2 regions of the Paenibacillus sp. JDR-2 genome follow, and region 1 is predicted to be linked to the other one. Evidence: predicted binding sites of a transcription regulator. Region 1 holds the regulator's gene; the other holds the start of a gene.

What was found. Region 1 encodes LexA, which represses DNA repair genes until DNA is damaged. Its sites were predicted from a motif close to CGAACATATGTTCG; they were not measured.
Region 2: PJDR2_RS18830 (DNA polymerase IV) is a predicted target of LexA. The motif match lies at 4,951-4,964, and genes of this name have one in related genera.

Annotation. Positions count from the first base shown of each region.
Region 1 covers NC_012914.1:3,033,405-3,040,929, reverse strand. Annotated here, with positions in the region: gene PJDR2_RS13310 (hypothetical protein) at 1-416, opposite strand, end outside; gene PJDR2_RS13305 (DUF896 domain-containing protein) at 495-683, opposite strand; gene PJDR2_RS13300 (LysM peptidoglycan-binding domain-containing protein) at 835-1,197, opposite strand; gene lexA (transcriptional repressor LexA) at 1,367-1,987, shown strand; gene PJDR2_RS32460 (PspC domain-containing protein) at 2,104-2,313, shown strand; gene glnA (type I glutamate--ammonia ligase) at 2,356-3,684, opposite strand; gene PJDR2_RS13285 (MerR family transcriptional regulator) at 3,853-4,263, opposite strand; gene PJDR2_RS13280 (aminotransferase class I/II-fold pyridoxal phosphate-dependent enzyme) at 4,341-5,633, opposite strand; gene hflX (GTPase HflX) at 5,676-6,965, opposite strand; gene PJDR2_RS13270 (AAA family ATPase) at 6,988-7,525, opposite strand, start outside.
Region 2 covers NC_012914.1:4,272,535-4,280,059, reverse strand. Annotated here, with positions in the region: gene recG (ATP-dependent DNA helicase RecG) at 5-2,059, shown strand; gene PJDR2_RS18845 (stage VI sporulation protein F) at 2,134-2,421, shown strand; gene PJDR2_RS18840 (SOS response-associated peptidase) at 2,685-3,383, opposite strand; gene PJDR2_RS18835 (DUF2515 domain-containing protein) at 3,541-4,833, shown strand; gene PJDR2_RS18830 (DNA polymerase IV) at 5,016-6,269, shown strand; gene PJDR2_RS18825 (hypothetical protein) at 6,266-6,742, shown strand; gene PJDR2_RS18820 (helix-turn-helix domain-containing protein) at 6,794-7,525, opposite strand, start outside.

The DNA.
Region 1 (7,525 bases):
AATACCCAGTTTGCGCCTTTTTGCTGCATGATAACTACAGCACCGCTCTGAACGCTGATGCCTTTAATGTTGGATACATGCAGCTGCTTGTCCCCCGTCATTTTACGGGTTTGGATATAATCCTTGCCGATTGAAATGTAAGGACGGCGCAAGAAGAAAATAAGCGCCAGGAAAATGTAGCAGCCGATCGTTACCCAGAACATAGACGAAGGTTCAAAGGATGGATCCGTCGTAACGAAAACCGTATACATACTGATCAACAAAATGAGCACAATCGGGAATATGTAGTTGCGACCGGTAAAACGGTCTACCTTGGGTGCTGATGAAGTGCCAATCTGCGATGCTCCGTGCTTTTTACGCGCTTTGTTAATTTGGTTCGTATTTTTGCGCACTTTGCGCTCCCACGTGCGTGACAAGCTTATTCCTCCTATTGTATATTGCAGGCGCCGTTCATGGAACGACGCCAACGCTAGTTATATAGTTGTAAAACCTAATTAATGAGCAACATCGTTTGGATCGCCGTCTACAATCTCAATTGAATCCAACTGCTGGCGGAAATTCCTTTTGAAATTCTCCAAATATTTCTGACGCAATACGGCACGTTCCGCAATTTCCTCTTCAGTCAAACCTACCGTTTTATTTTTACGGGATAATTCATTAATTCGCGCGATGACTTCTTCCACTGCCTTCACCTCATTTGCTTATTACTCATCCTTCTTACCTATTTTGACTTTTAACGCGAGCAATTGTCAAGGCAATGATGGAAGAATGATAAAAGGACAGGTAATTTCGAACATCCTGTGTCCGAATTACCTGTCCTTTCGATTATTTAGACTATTGAGGAATAATTAATACCTGTCCTGGCCGAAGCTCTACCGAGCTTAATTGGTTACGTTCCTTAATCTTGTATATGTACTGTCTAATGTCCTTGGAACCCTCAGTAAAACGATCTGCAATTCCCCACAACGTATCCCCCGCCGTAACAATTACCGTCTGCTCATTAGCTGCAGCCTCTTGAATATGATTGGACGATGCATTTGTACGCATCATGAGGAAGCTGGTAAAAAGAAGAATGAACACTGCAGCACAAACAATAAGTTTAAAAGCATGACGCTGAATTTGTTGACCCCGCAGTATGAACGATTTAGCGGCTTCTTCCTTATGGATACTTTTATAAAAAGACGGATTCATGATCATTATTATCGCTCCCCGAACGTTTGTTCTGTTTTCTTATGCCCCAAGAATAACACGAACAAATGTTTGCAGTCAATAAAAAATGCGAACTTTTGTTTTTAAGAACTTATGTTTGTACGAACTCCGGTTCTATGCTATAATTTTCTTCAAATATTATATTGGAGTGATTCACGTGTCTAAGATTTCGAACCGCCAACAGTCGATTCTTGAATTTATTAAGAATGAGGTTCGGGACAAAGGATATCCGCCATCTGTTCGCGAAATCGGCGAAGCGGTTGGCCTGGCGTCAAGCTCCACCGTTCACGGCCATCTGGATCGGCTAGAGAAGAAAGGCCTGATCAGACGAGATCCAACGAAACCTCGGGCGATCGAAATTTTGGATCAAGACGGTGTTGACGGCATTATCCTCCCCGCTGTGGCTCAAGTGCCAATCGTCGGCAAAGTAACGGCAGGCGTGCCGATTACGGCGACTGAGAATATTGAAGAGTACTTCCCGTTATCCGCACATTTCGTAGGCGACGATGAAGTATTCATCCTGAATGTCATGGGCGACAGCATGATTGAAGCCGGCATACATAACGGCGACTATGTTATTGTCCGCCAGCAGCAGACCGCCAACAACGGCGATATCGTAGTAGCCATGACGGAAGATGACGAAGCGACGGTTAAGACCTTCTACAAAGAGAAGGATCATATCCGCCTCCAGCCTGAGAACTCTACAATGGAGCCGATCCGTTTGAACAATGTGACCATTCTTGGTAAAGTAGTTGGCTTGTTCCGTGACTTCCACTAATCTTTTTAGCATAAAAGAGGCTGTTCCCCCTAATCCGATTTCAAATTCGGTTAGGGAGAACAGCCTCTTTTTATTTTCCTGATTATGGTATTATCATATGACTTAATCTTTTTGTCATGAGGTGGTTAAGAGTGAAGAAGAAATTAACGAGATCCTTATTCGATAAATCCATATCCGGAGTTTGCGGTGGAATTGCCGAATACTTCAATCTTTCCTCCTTGTTTGTAAGACTGCTGTTCCTCCTCTTTATCCCCTGCAATCTTATCGTGTACATCATTCTTGCGAACGTTATTCCCGCCAGCCCGCCATCGTTGATTAGGAGATAGAAAAAAATCCCCGGACGCTTAGAGCGCCAAGGGATTTCCTTCCTAGTACAGCGTCAGATACTGATCGCGTTCCCATTGATGAACTTGTGTTTTGTACATGTCCCATTCAATTTCTTTCAGCTCATAGAAGTGAGCCAGAGCGTGTTCGCCCAGTGCATCGCAGATAACGTCGCTGCGTAGCATTTCGTCGAGCGCTTCCTTCAGATCGGAAGGAAGGCTTGGCACGCCGGATTCCAAACGCTCTTCTTCCGTCATGATGTAGATGTTGCGATCTACAGGCGCCGGAAGCGCCGTTTTGTTCTTGATGCCGTCAAGGCCGGCTTTCAGCATTACGGCAAGAGCCAAATAAGGGTTAGCTGCCGGATCCGGGTTTCGAACCTCGATACGCGTGCTAAGACCACGGGATGCCGGGATACGGATCATTGGCGAACGGTTGCTCGCCGACCAAGCTACGTAGCAAGGTGCTTCATAACCTGGAACCATTCGTTTGTACGAGTTGATTGTAGGGTTCGTAATAGCCGCCATCGCACGAGCATGCTCGAGAATACCCGCCATGTAGTAACGTGCGGTTTGGCTAAGACCCAAACGATCCTTCTCTTCATAGAATACGTTAGTGCTGCCTTGGAAGAGCGATTGGTGACAGTGCATACCCGAACCGTTTACCCCAAATAGCGGTTTCGGCATGAAGGTAGCATGGAGGCCATGCTGTCTAGCAATCGTCTTAACAACAAGCTTAAACGTTTGAATTTGGTCTGCGGCTTTGATCGCATCCGCGTATTTAAAGTCGATTTCGTGCTGACCTGGAGCAACTTCATGGTGGGAAGCTTCAATCTCGAAGCCCATCTCTTCCAGCGTCAGTACGATTTCACGGCGGCAGTTCTCGCCCATGTCCATTGGCGCAAGGTCGAAGTATCCGCCTTGGTCATTCAGCTCGGTTGTAGGCTCGCCGCGTTCATCCGTCTTGAACAGGAAGAATTCCGGTTCCGGACCAACGTTCATCGCCGTAAAGCCCATTTCTTCCGCTTCTTGCAGCGCACGCTTCAGAATACCGCGCGGGTCGCCTGCAAACGGAGTGCCGTCAGGCATATAAATATCGCAGATCAGACGGGCAACGCGGTCTTGCGCAACCCATGGGAATACTACCCAAGTATCCAAATCAGGGTATAAGTACATGTCAGATTCTTCGATACGAACGTAACCTTCAATGGAAGATCCGTCAAACATCATTTTATTATCCAATGCTTTATCAAGCTGGCTTACCGGAATCTCTACGTTTTTGATCGTACCGAGCAAATCGGTAAATTGAAGACGGATAAATCGAACGTTCTGTTCCTCCGCAATGCGTTTAATATCCTCTTTTGTGTAGCTCACAGCATTCATCTCCTTTAAAAGAATTGCGAAGCTATTCTTACTTCGAAAGCATCAACCTAAAGAATTGTGAAGCAATTCTTGCTTCGTAAGCATCAGCCAAAGAATTGCGAAGCTATTCTTACTTCGAAAGCATACGCTTTACCCTGTTCGTTTAATTAAAAGGACATGCTAACGCTTGTTCAAGAAACGGGACAACTGACCTTGAATAAGCGAAGCCTGGCCAGGACGTTTCTCCAGCAATTGCTGCTTGAGAAGGCGGTGCAGCTGCGCGTCGGAAAGCTCCTTGCGCTTCACTTCGGACTGCTCGCTTACGATTGTTGCATCGTCCGATTCTTTTGAAACCGGATTCATGACTTGCTTAATGCCGGCGATATTAACGCCTTTTTCGATCAACGCCTTAATTTCCAATAACCGTTCCACATCATTAAAAGAGAACAGTCGCTGGTTGCCCGCCGTTCTGGCGGGAACAATCAATTCATGCTGCTCATAATAACGAATTTGACGCGCCGTTAGATCCGTCAGCTTCATTACGATACCGATCGGAAATAAGGCCATGTTTCTACGAATATCGTCACCCATGTCGCATCAACCTTCCAGTCGCTCATTTATACACCTATCATAACGCCCTACCAAAAACGTGTCAAGGTGTGTTAGGTTTAATTACGTTTAATTGTGATAAGCCCGTTGTCTATGAGTCGACGTAACGCTGTAAGAACACCAAACTTCGCATGGGCAAACGTCAAACCGCCTTGCATATAAGCGATATAAGGCTCACGGATAGGTGCATCCGCAGACAATTCAAGACTTCCGCCCTGAATAAATGTCCCAGCTGCCATAATAACCGGATGCTCATAACCCGGCATGTCCCATGGCTCAGGCACAACATGCGAATCTACCGCCGCAGCCTTCTGAATGCCCTGTACAAAAGCAATCAACTGCTCCGCACCGCCAAAACGGACAGCCTGTATGAGATCTGTACGAGGCTCGGACCAATGAGGTTTCGTCTCAAAGCCAAGCTGTTCAAACATTGCTGATGCAAAGACGCTTCCCTTAACAGCTTGTCCAACCAGATGCGGTGCCAGGAACAAGCCTTGATAAATACCTCGCAGCGTGTCCAACATCGCGCCAACTTCGCCTCCGATGCCAGGTGCAGTAAGTCGGAAAGCGGCTTGCTCCACGGCAGCGGCAGTACCAACGATATATCCCCCGGTCGAAGCAAGACCGCCTCCCGGATTTTTGATAAGCGAGCCCGCCATGAGATCAACGCCAACCTGGGTTGGTTCAAGAAGCTCGGTAAATTCCCCGTAGCAGTTATCAACGAATACAAGCACATCCGGCTTGATCTGTTTCACGCGCTGAACCATATCACCGATCTCGGCAACTGTAAATGAAGCTCTCCAGCTGTAGCCTCTCGAACGCTGAATGCCGATAACCTTCGTCCGTTCGTTAATGCTTGCTTCAATAGCGGCCCAATCGAGACTTCCGTCTTCGTGCAGAGCTACTTCGTTATAACGAACGCCCCAATCCTGCAGGGAGCCTGTCCCGTCTCCGGGCTTGCCAATTACCTTGTGCAGCGTATCATACGGCTTGCCTGTAATGTACAGCAATTCATCCCACGGCCGGAGCACGCCAAATAACGCGCACCCGATGGTGTGCGTACCAGATACGAAATGCGGACGCACAAGCGCCGCTTCTGCTCCAAATACATCCGCGTAGACCAGATCAAGCACTTCGCGGCCCCGGTCATTGTAGCCATACCCCGTTGAGCCGGTAAAATGAAAATCGCTGACCTGATGCCGCTGAAACGCACGGATCACCTTCCACTGATTTTTTTCGGCAATACGGTCAATGGAACGAAGCTGGCCTGCTGCCAGCTCCTCCGCTCCGTCCGCTAATTTTTCAAGTTCGTTCCATATGGATTCATTGTCTTCTTGCATTTTGTAACTCATTCTAAGCCTGTCTCTCCCTTAAGTTAACATAACCTAATTCTATTATTCTAAATACGGCTGAAGCTTATAACCGTTTTGTTCATAAGCCTGGCGGCTTACCTGCACGGTCAGACGCAAGGATTCACCATCCTCGCTCACATCATTGCCCACTACTTCCCCGCTGCGGTACGCAAGCGCAATGAGGTCGCCGCGATCGGCCGGCAGGGTAAAGGTAACCGTGTCACCGGTCAATTTATCCTGAATTTTATTCCGCACCAGCTCAAGATCATCTTTTTGATAAGCGCTGATAACAAGCGTATCCGTGCCTGATGTCGGCAATTCCACATGATTTACTTCACATAGATCTTTTTTATTATAGATCGTTAAGCTAGCCGTACCCGCAGCTCCAAGATCGCCAAGAATCTGTTCCACAACTCTCATCTGCTCCTCGCGCATTGGCGAGCTGCCGTCAACGACATGGAGCACCAGATCAGCCTCAAGCACTTCCTCCAGCGTCGCGCGGAACGCCGCCACAAGGTCATGAGGAAGGTTCTGAATAAAACCAACCGTATCCGTCAAAACAACCTCGCGGCCGTTTGGCAGTTCAAGCGTACGGGAAGTCGGATCAAGAGTGGCGAACAGCTGATTCTCAACGTAAACATCAGCGCTTGTCAGCTCCCGGAGCAGCGTAGATTTCCCGGCATTCGTATAGCCTACGAGCGCAACCTGAATAACGCCGGATTTCTTCCTTCTCTCCCGGTGCAGCTTGCGGTGGCGGACCACTTCATCCAGCTGTGCCTTCAGATCGGTAATACGGCCTCTAATATGCCGCCGGTCTGTCTCTAGCTTGGATTCACCGGGGCCTCTTGTTCCGATCCCGCCGCCAAGCCGCGACAGATTCTTGCCGTGGCCCGACAAACGCGGAAGCAAATAGCTGAGCTGTGCCAGCTCAACCTGAATGATCCCTTCGCGCGTCTTCGCCCGTTGCGCGAAAATATCCAAAATAAGCTGCGTCCGGTCCACAATCTTCAGATCCAGCGTTTCTTCCAGATTCCGAACCTGCGCACCGGACAGCTCTTGGTCAAAAATCGCCGTGGTTGCTCCCAATTCGTCGGCGATTGCTCTTAATTCTTCGACCTTCCCCTTGCCAATAAACCACTTAGTATCGGGAGCTTCTTTATTTTGCACCATCGTAGTCAGCACTTCGGTCCCCGCCGTCTCGGCAAGCGCAACCAGCTCTTCGAGCGAATGCTCCGGGTCGCTAATGCCACGCTTAATATTAGGGGTAACCAGGCTGACCAATACGGCGCGTTCCAGCATGGTAGCCGTCGTATTAAATGTTTTCTCTCGCATGTTTTCTCCTTCTAGAGTGGAGTTATTTCGTTTCCCATTTGAAGTCCTCCGGCTTAATCGCCATCAGCTCCTGCTTGGGGGGAATACTGTTTGAATATTGATTCAGCAGCCTGACAGCCTGATAACGGATTGATTTCTCAATAATATTCCGCACGTATCTGGCGTTGCTGAAAGAGAAAATGTCGCTCATCTTCTCTTGAATCAAATACTGTCTTAACTTAAATATGGACTGCGGCATTAGATTATAGTCGCGTTCCTTCGCCATCAGCTCTGAAATTTGGATCAATTGGTCAATCGAATAGTCGGGAAAATCGATTTGGATCGGAAAGCGTGAGGGAAGACCGGGATTCGTAAGCAGAAAATGATCAATCTCCGCCGGATATCCCGCCAAGATCAGCACAAACTGATTGCGGTGATCCTCCATCGCTTTCACGAGCGTATCAATAGCTTCTTTGCCGAAATCCTTCTCTCCGCCCCGAGCAAGGCTGTACGCTTCGTCCACGAACAGAACGCCGCCAATCGCTTTCCGTACCATATCCCGTGTTTTCTGAGCCGTATGT
Region 2 (7,525 bases), 1.2 Mb from region 1:
AACAATGACGCTGGAACAGTATTCGGTCCGGCAAATTAAAGGCGTGAGCGCTCCGAAGGAAGAAGAGCTTCACGCCTTTGGCGTACACACGGTCGCCGATTTGCTGGATTATTTTCCATTTCGATATGAAGATTACCGTATTCGGGAGCTTGCCGAGATCAAAGACGGCGAGAAGGTGACGGTTCAGGGGACGATTCGCGGGAACGGGATTTTGCAGCGGTACGGAAAAAACAAATCGCGCCTGACCTGCAAAATCGAGGTTGACCATATGCTGGTGACGGCTGTCTGGTTTAACCGTCATTTTCTGCAAGGACAGCTGACGCCGGGTAGAGAAATTATGCTGACGGGCAAGTGGGAGCAGCAGCGCCTGCAGATGACCGTGTCGGAATCCGAATTTGCGGACAAGTCTACAGGCATGGTGAAGTCAGGCACTCTTCAACCGGTCTATTCCGTAGGCGGAGGGATTACGCAAGCCTGGATGCGCAAGACGATCAAGCAGGCGCTTCTCCAATACGGCTCCATGATTGAGGAAGTGCTGCCGCATGAGCTTGTTGAGCGCCACGGGCTTATGGCAAGGCGTGATGCCGTGCAGCGGATTCACGATCCGGAAGAGGTTAAGGAAGGCCTGGAAGCCAGGCGGCGGATGGTCTATGAGGAGCTGTTTCTTTTTCAGCTGAAGCTGCAGGCTTACCGTTCTTTGACGCGGAAACGCGGGGATGGCATTGTTCATCAGGTGAACGGGGAGACGATCCGCAACTTTGCGGCTACGCTTCCTTTCGAGCTGACGGACGGCCAGAAGAAGGTTGTTAACGAGATTATGTCCGATATGCGCCAACCGGCGGCGATGAACCGCCTGCTGCAGGGGGATGTCGGGTCCGGCAAAACGGTCGTTGCGGCAATTGCGCTGTATTGCACGATCAAAGCCGGCCATCAAGGGGCTCTTATGGTGCCGACGGAGATTCTGGCCGAGCAGCATTTGCGCTCGCTGCAGAAGCTGTTTGCGGATACGGGGATTGAGGTCGCTCTCCTGACGGGCAGCTTGACGGAGAAGAAGCGCCGCGATGTGCTTGCCGGGCTGCAGATGGGCATGATCGATATTCTGGTCGGCACGCATGCGCTTATTCAGGACGATGTCTTTTTCCGCAGCCTGGGGCTTGTCGTGACGGACGAGCAGCACCGGTTCGGGGTGAATCAGCGGAGTATTCTGCGCCGCAAAGGGATGAATCCCGACGTGCTTACGATGACGGCCACTCCAATTCCGAGGACGCTTGCCATTACGGCCTTCGGGGACATGGATGTGTCCACGATCAAGGAGCGTCCGCACGGCCGGAAGCCGATTAAGACGTATTGGGTTAAGCATGACATGATGGAACGCGTTCTTGGCTTTATCCGGCGTGAGGTTGGCGAGGGACGCCAGGCGTACGTGATCTGCCCGCTGATCGAGGAGTCGGATAAGCTGGATGTGCAAAATGCGATTGATCTGTACGTGCAGATGCAGCAGGCTTTTCCGGATTTGAAGGTCGGGCTTCTGCACGGCCGGCTGTCGGCTTCCGAGAAGGACGAAGTGATGCGCGGGTTTGGCGCCAACGAGACGCAGCTGCTTGTTGCGACAACGGTCGTTGAGGTTGGTGTCGACGTTCCGAATGCCACGCTTATCATCATTATGGACGCGGAGCGGTTCGGGCTTTCGCAGCTGCATCAGCTGCGCGGGCGCGTCGGGCGCGGGGCGCATCAGTCGTTCTGCGTGCTGGTGGCCGATCCGAAGTCGGAGAACGGACGCGAGCGAATGAAGGTGATGACGGAGACCAATGACGGCTTTGAGGTGTCGCGCCGGGATCTGGAGCTGCGGGGACCGGGAGACTTCTTCGGGACGAAGCAAAGCGGCTTGCCGGAGTTCAAGATCGCTGATATGGCGGCGGAATACGAGATGCTGGAGCTTGCCCGCGATGATGCGGCGGAGCTTACCGGACGGGATGATTTCTGGACGAATCCGTTGTTCGAACGGATGCGTGTCCAACTGCTGAAGGATCAAATTTTTCAAGGGGAACAGCTCGACTAAGCAATATCTTCCCTCTTGCGGCATATAGTTAAACGATCGAATCATCGGAATGCCGGATGGAGGTGTTAGCCGAAGTGAGTTACCAAAAGTACGGCATTCGGCCGCAATTGGTCGAACGCGTCAAATTCAAATTAAAAAATCCGGTCGTTAAGGACCGGATGCGGCTGTTGCTGGGCAATGTCACGAAGTATGATCTGCAGGACCGGGTAAAGGTGCGGAAGCTGGTGAAATCAGCGACTTCTATTTTACAGGAACCGCTGACGGATATTCAGGAAGAACAGATTATCGATTTTGTCCTCGGACAAAAAATAGATCCAAACAACACCTTCCATTTGCTGAAGCTATGGGGGATGTTCCGCTGACCGCTTGCGGTCGGCTTTTTTTTATTTAGCGAAAGACACTGGCTGCCTACGTTGGAGTTTATACAGCAGATGGGTGCACTTTGCCCAGTAATTGAAGCTTTGTTGGAATTCATCCAGTATAATCCAGACATTTGAGCGAAAAAAGTTCATCCGGGTGATATTTATTGGAGTGAATCCAACCTAGCGCGGGTTATCTGCCACTTCGGCATTTTACATTGGATGAAATCCAATGAAGTGGTCCCCTTTACAGTCCTACCCGTAATCTACCACAGATGCAGCTGGCCGCCCGGGGCTGCCGGTTCGATGCATTCGGCGGTGTCATTCTTGACGCTCCCGACTGCCGGGGATACCGGATAGGCTTCGAGCTCTTCCGCCGCATACGGCAGGAAAAGACGCTGCAAGGCCTGCGGATCCTGTACGGTACGGTCGAGCCAGAAGGGCTCGTCCTCCGGACGCAAAATGACCGGCATGCGGTCGTGAATCGGGGCCATCAGCTCGTTGGGAGAGGTCGTCATAATGGTGCAGGTGCTGATTGTTGTTGTGCCGTCCGGCGCAAGCCACGACTCGTACAGACCGGCCATGCTGAAGACGGAGCGGTCCTTGCGGACAATACGCATCGGCTGTTTGCCGCCGTCCGTCTTTTTCCATTCGTAGAAGCCGTCTGCCGGGATCAGGCAGCGCTTGCGGCGGAGCGGCGTCTTGAAGGCCGGCTTATCGGCGGCTGTCTCGGAGCGGGCATTGAGCATTTTATTGCCGATCTTCGGATCGTCGGCCCAAGGCGGAACAAGTCCCCACTGCAGCTCGCCGAGCCGGTTACGCTGACCGTCATTAATAATGGCAAGCACCTGCTGGCCTGGCGCTACGTTATATTTGGGACGATGGTAAGGCACCTTCGTCTCGCCGATCATATAACGGATCATCAGCTCCTCGAGCGATACGGTGATGGTATATCTTCCGCACATGGCCAGTCCTCCTGAAAAGTTTTTTGGGAATGAAAGTGAGTTTTGCGGAACAAAAATACAGCTCCACAAAACTTGTACGTTCTTTGCTTTTTATTATGCATGAACAGGCGGCCTGACGGCAAATACTTGTGTTACCAGGATAGGAGGAGGGCGGTCGATGTTGAGCAGGGGGAGAAGGCGCGGCCGCACCGGACTAAGGCTCCGCAAAATCAAACAATTCTTTTCTCTGCCTGCTGCGGCATGGGATTATGCGGTAGGCAAATGGCATGGCCTGGAGGCTTCGCATGAGATGCTCGCGGAAGCAACTCCGCTGAAGCTCGCCGAGGATACGGTTGCCGAGCTGGAGGAAGAGTGGCGGAAGCTGGAGGAGCAGCAGACGGAGCCCGTGACGAGCGCTTGGAGCGGGGAAGAGAAGATCCTTATCGAACGGATTCGGGCGGAGACCTCCCGTCTTAACCGCAATAACGTGTCGCGGACGGAAGCCTACCGGCTGATGTATCAAAGTCATCCGGAGCTGCACTGGGCGATGTTAGCCCATCTCGTATCCCGCAACGGCGGGTGGAATATGACCGATCTGGCTGGCGAATGGCTGCCGCAGCTGCTCCCGGGCGATAAACGGCAATCGGTCTTTCTGCTGCTGGAGCATGCGAATACGTTTATTTTTGGCGATGCCTATCCGCAGCTGCTGCTCTACGAGGAGAGCGTTCGCGTTCAGCGTCCGTTGTTTCATTTGCTTCCGGCTTTTGGGGTAACGCGGTTTATGAGGCCGGTATGGGAGCAGTTCTGGCGAAGGCGCGATTCCGTACCGCTGACGGTTGCGCTTATTGTGAACGAGCAGCATTTCATTGAGCAACGGGTAGTGCAGGACGATTACTTCCGCAAAAACGTGATCGATACCTTCTTCTTCGGCATGCAGTCGCTGCTGCAGCTGAACGCGGTGATGTTCCCGTACCATACGGTAGGGGGGCGGGAGCTGCGGCTGGCGGGATTAATCATGGAGGATTTCGACGATGTGTCCGAACGGATTGAATTCGGCAAGTCGTTGTATGCCGTTTTGTTTGGCGTGCCCCGGGTACGGGAAGGGGCGCTGGCCTTTGCGGCGAATGCGCGCCATACCGGGTCAAGGGCGGATTATGCCCCGCATCTATTCGCCCGGATACGCCGGGAGCTGCCAACAGCGCTGTACAAGGAGCGATTGCTAGGCGGCAAGCTGCTGCCGGGAGCGGCGCCGCTCTACAGCCCGGAGCTTCGCGATGCCTGGGCGAACCAGAAGCTTGAGACGGCGAAACGGGAAGACTGGTTCGGTTCGGCTGGCGACATCATGCCGTATTTCCGAAAGCTGAAGCTGCCCCGCAGCTTTGAACTGACAAGCGAGTACGGCCTGCTGCTCAACAAGATTGAGCTCGCCGTGCTTGCTGCCCAGCAGCTGAGGCAGGAGGAGGATCCTTGAAAACGAAAAGAAGCCTGCTGTTCCAACCCGAACAGTAGGCTTCTTTTTGCTGTTTCAAGGGCAGGATCGGCTTCTGGCCCAACTGTTTGAAATTACCTCTAAATATCCCTTGCATAGCGAACATACATTCGGTATATAATAATATACGAACATACTTTCGCATTTGTATTGGAGTGGGGATTATGGAACGTGTCATTATGCTGATTGACTGCCAGTCGTTCTACGCGTCCGTCGAGAAGGCCGCGCATCCCGAATATAAGAACGATCCGGTTGTTGTTGCCGGCGATCCTTCGAGGCGTTCGGGCATTATTCTGGCAGCTTGTCCGCTTGCGAAGCAGTACGGCGTGACGACCGCCGAGACCCTTGGCGAGGCGCTGGGCAAATGTCCGCATCTCGTCATTATCAGGCCGCGGATGCAAGCTTATATCGATGTCTCGCTAATGATTACCGACATTTTTCGTTCGTTTACCGATCTGGTGGAGCCCTTCTCCATCGACGAACAGTTCCTGGACGTTACCGGTTCCTTGTCTTACTTCGGCTCTCCCGAAGAGATTGCAACGCAGATCCAGACCAAGATCATGACCTACACCGGCGTATGGGCCCGGGTAGGCATCAGCTCCAACAAGATTCTGGCCAAGATGGCCACCGATATTTGGGCGAAAAAAAACGATATCGGCCAATTCACTCTTCCGAAATCCGAGGTGCAATCTTTATTATGGCCGCTTCCCGTGAACAAAATGTTTGGTGTAGGCTCGAGGATGACCGCGCATTTCCAACGGATGGGGATCACAACGATTGGCGATCTCGGCTGTCTTCCCCTGCCGGAATTCAAGCGCAGGCTGCAGGCGCGGATGGGCCGCAACAGCGATATTCAAGCGGAGCTGTTCTGGCAGACGGCAAACGGCATTGACCCGAGTCCGGTCAAACCGAGTACTCATGACGCGCAGCAAGCCGTCGGCCATCAGATGACGCTTCCCAGGGATTACAGCAAGCCGCAGGAGATTGACGTTGTTCTGCTGGAACTAAGCGAGGAGGTATGCCGCCGCAGCCGCGCCAAGGGTTATATGGGCAGCGTGGTTGCAGCAGGCGCGCAAGGCGCGGATTTCGACCATCCGACCGGTTTTTTCCGCCAGATGACGGTACCCGATCCGACGAATATTACGAAGGAAGTATTTGCTGCGGCCCGCACGTTGTTTTACGCCCATTGGGACCGGCTTCCCGTCCGCAAGCTTGGCGTGACCTTATCGAAGCTGGTACCCGACGACCAATATCAGCTTACCCTGTTCGGCAACAGGGAGAAGGAAAGAAAGCTGGATCGCGTCACGGACGCCATCCGCCATAAATTCGGAACGACCTCGATTCTCCGGGCGTCCTCGCTGCTCGAATCAGCCCAGGCCCGTGAGCGCAGCGTCAAAATTGGAGGACACTACAAATGAGCAAGAAACTGGAAGGAAACGGCCGCTGGGAATCCAGCCGTATGATGCTGCCTGAGCACCGGGAGCAATATTTAGAACGGCGCGAGCCGCCCAAAGCCTCCGGACCTGTCCCCGTCCCAAGCAAAGAGGAGCTTGAGCTTATCCGGGATTACGTGCTTCTCCCTATGATGCTGACAATCGTAGATAAGAACTGCAAGGACATCGAGCTGTCTTTCTACTCCATGAAGCAGCTGTACATGAAAGCCTCGCGCGTCCTGATGGGGCATATTCACACTGATCTGACCGCTGTCCGCAAAGCGCTTAAGGAGCGCAATATCCGGGTCTTTCTCGAGGAGAGCGACAGCGAGCATGGAGCCATTCATTACAAGTTTGTCTGCCGCGGCTACGAGGACCGCTTCTCCATGATTCGCGACGCGGCCCGCGCCGAGATTAGCGTCCGCATCGCCAAATATATCTCCACGATGTTTAAGTGAACCTTACGAAAGCACCGTCCGCTGGCATACAGCGCGGTGTTTTTTATTTGGTCAATTAAACTGCTCCCGGCGGTATACCTTGGGAGCTAGCCCGTAAACCTTAGTGAATTGGCGGGTGAAATAGTTACTGTCGTTAAAGCCGCTTTTATAAGAAACCTCCGTAATTGGAACGGGGGTTGTCTTAAGCAAATGGCACGCGTGCTCTAGGCGAAGGCGCAGAAGATAGGCAAAGGGCGTCGTTGGATAATAGGATTGAAAAATCCGGTTCAAGTGCCTCACCGATATGCCTGATTTATCTGCAATCTGCTCACGCGTAAGCGGCTCGAGATAATGATCCTCCATAAAAGAAATGGCATTCGCCAAATGCATCAGATTTCCTTGGATTCCTTGCTGATCCTGATTCTGATATTGCCTGGACAAATAGACGACAAGCTCCATGAAACGCGAGCGCAGCATGGTTTGATAGCCTTGAAGCTTATTCGTGTATTCCTCAATCATAAAGGCGGCGAGGGAGGACACGTATTCCAGACTCGGGATTGGCAAGCTGAGCTTGCTGTTGAAAGGCTGGATATTCCGATAAAACGGTTCCAAAACAAAAAGCGCCTGATAGCCGATGGACGTTCTCAGGTCAGGGCCGGCTGAGGTAAGGATGTCCGGACGGTACATGATGTTGCAGATTCTGAAATCATGAGGATCCTTGTAGGCATGGGAGGTAGCACCGTCAATAACAAAGACATCCCCCTTCTTAATAAACGAAACTTCGGTGTTCACGATATGAGTGGC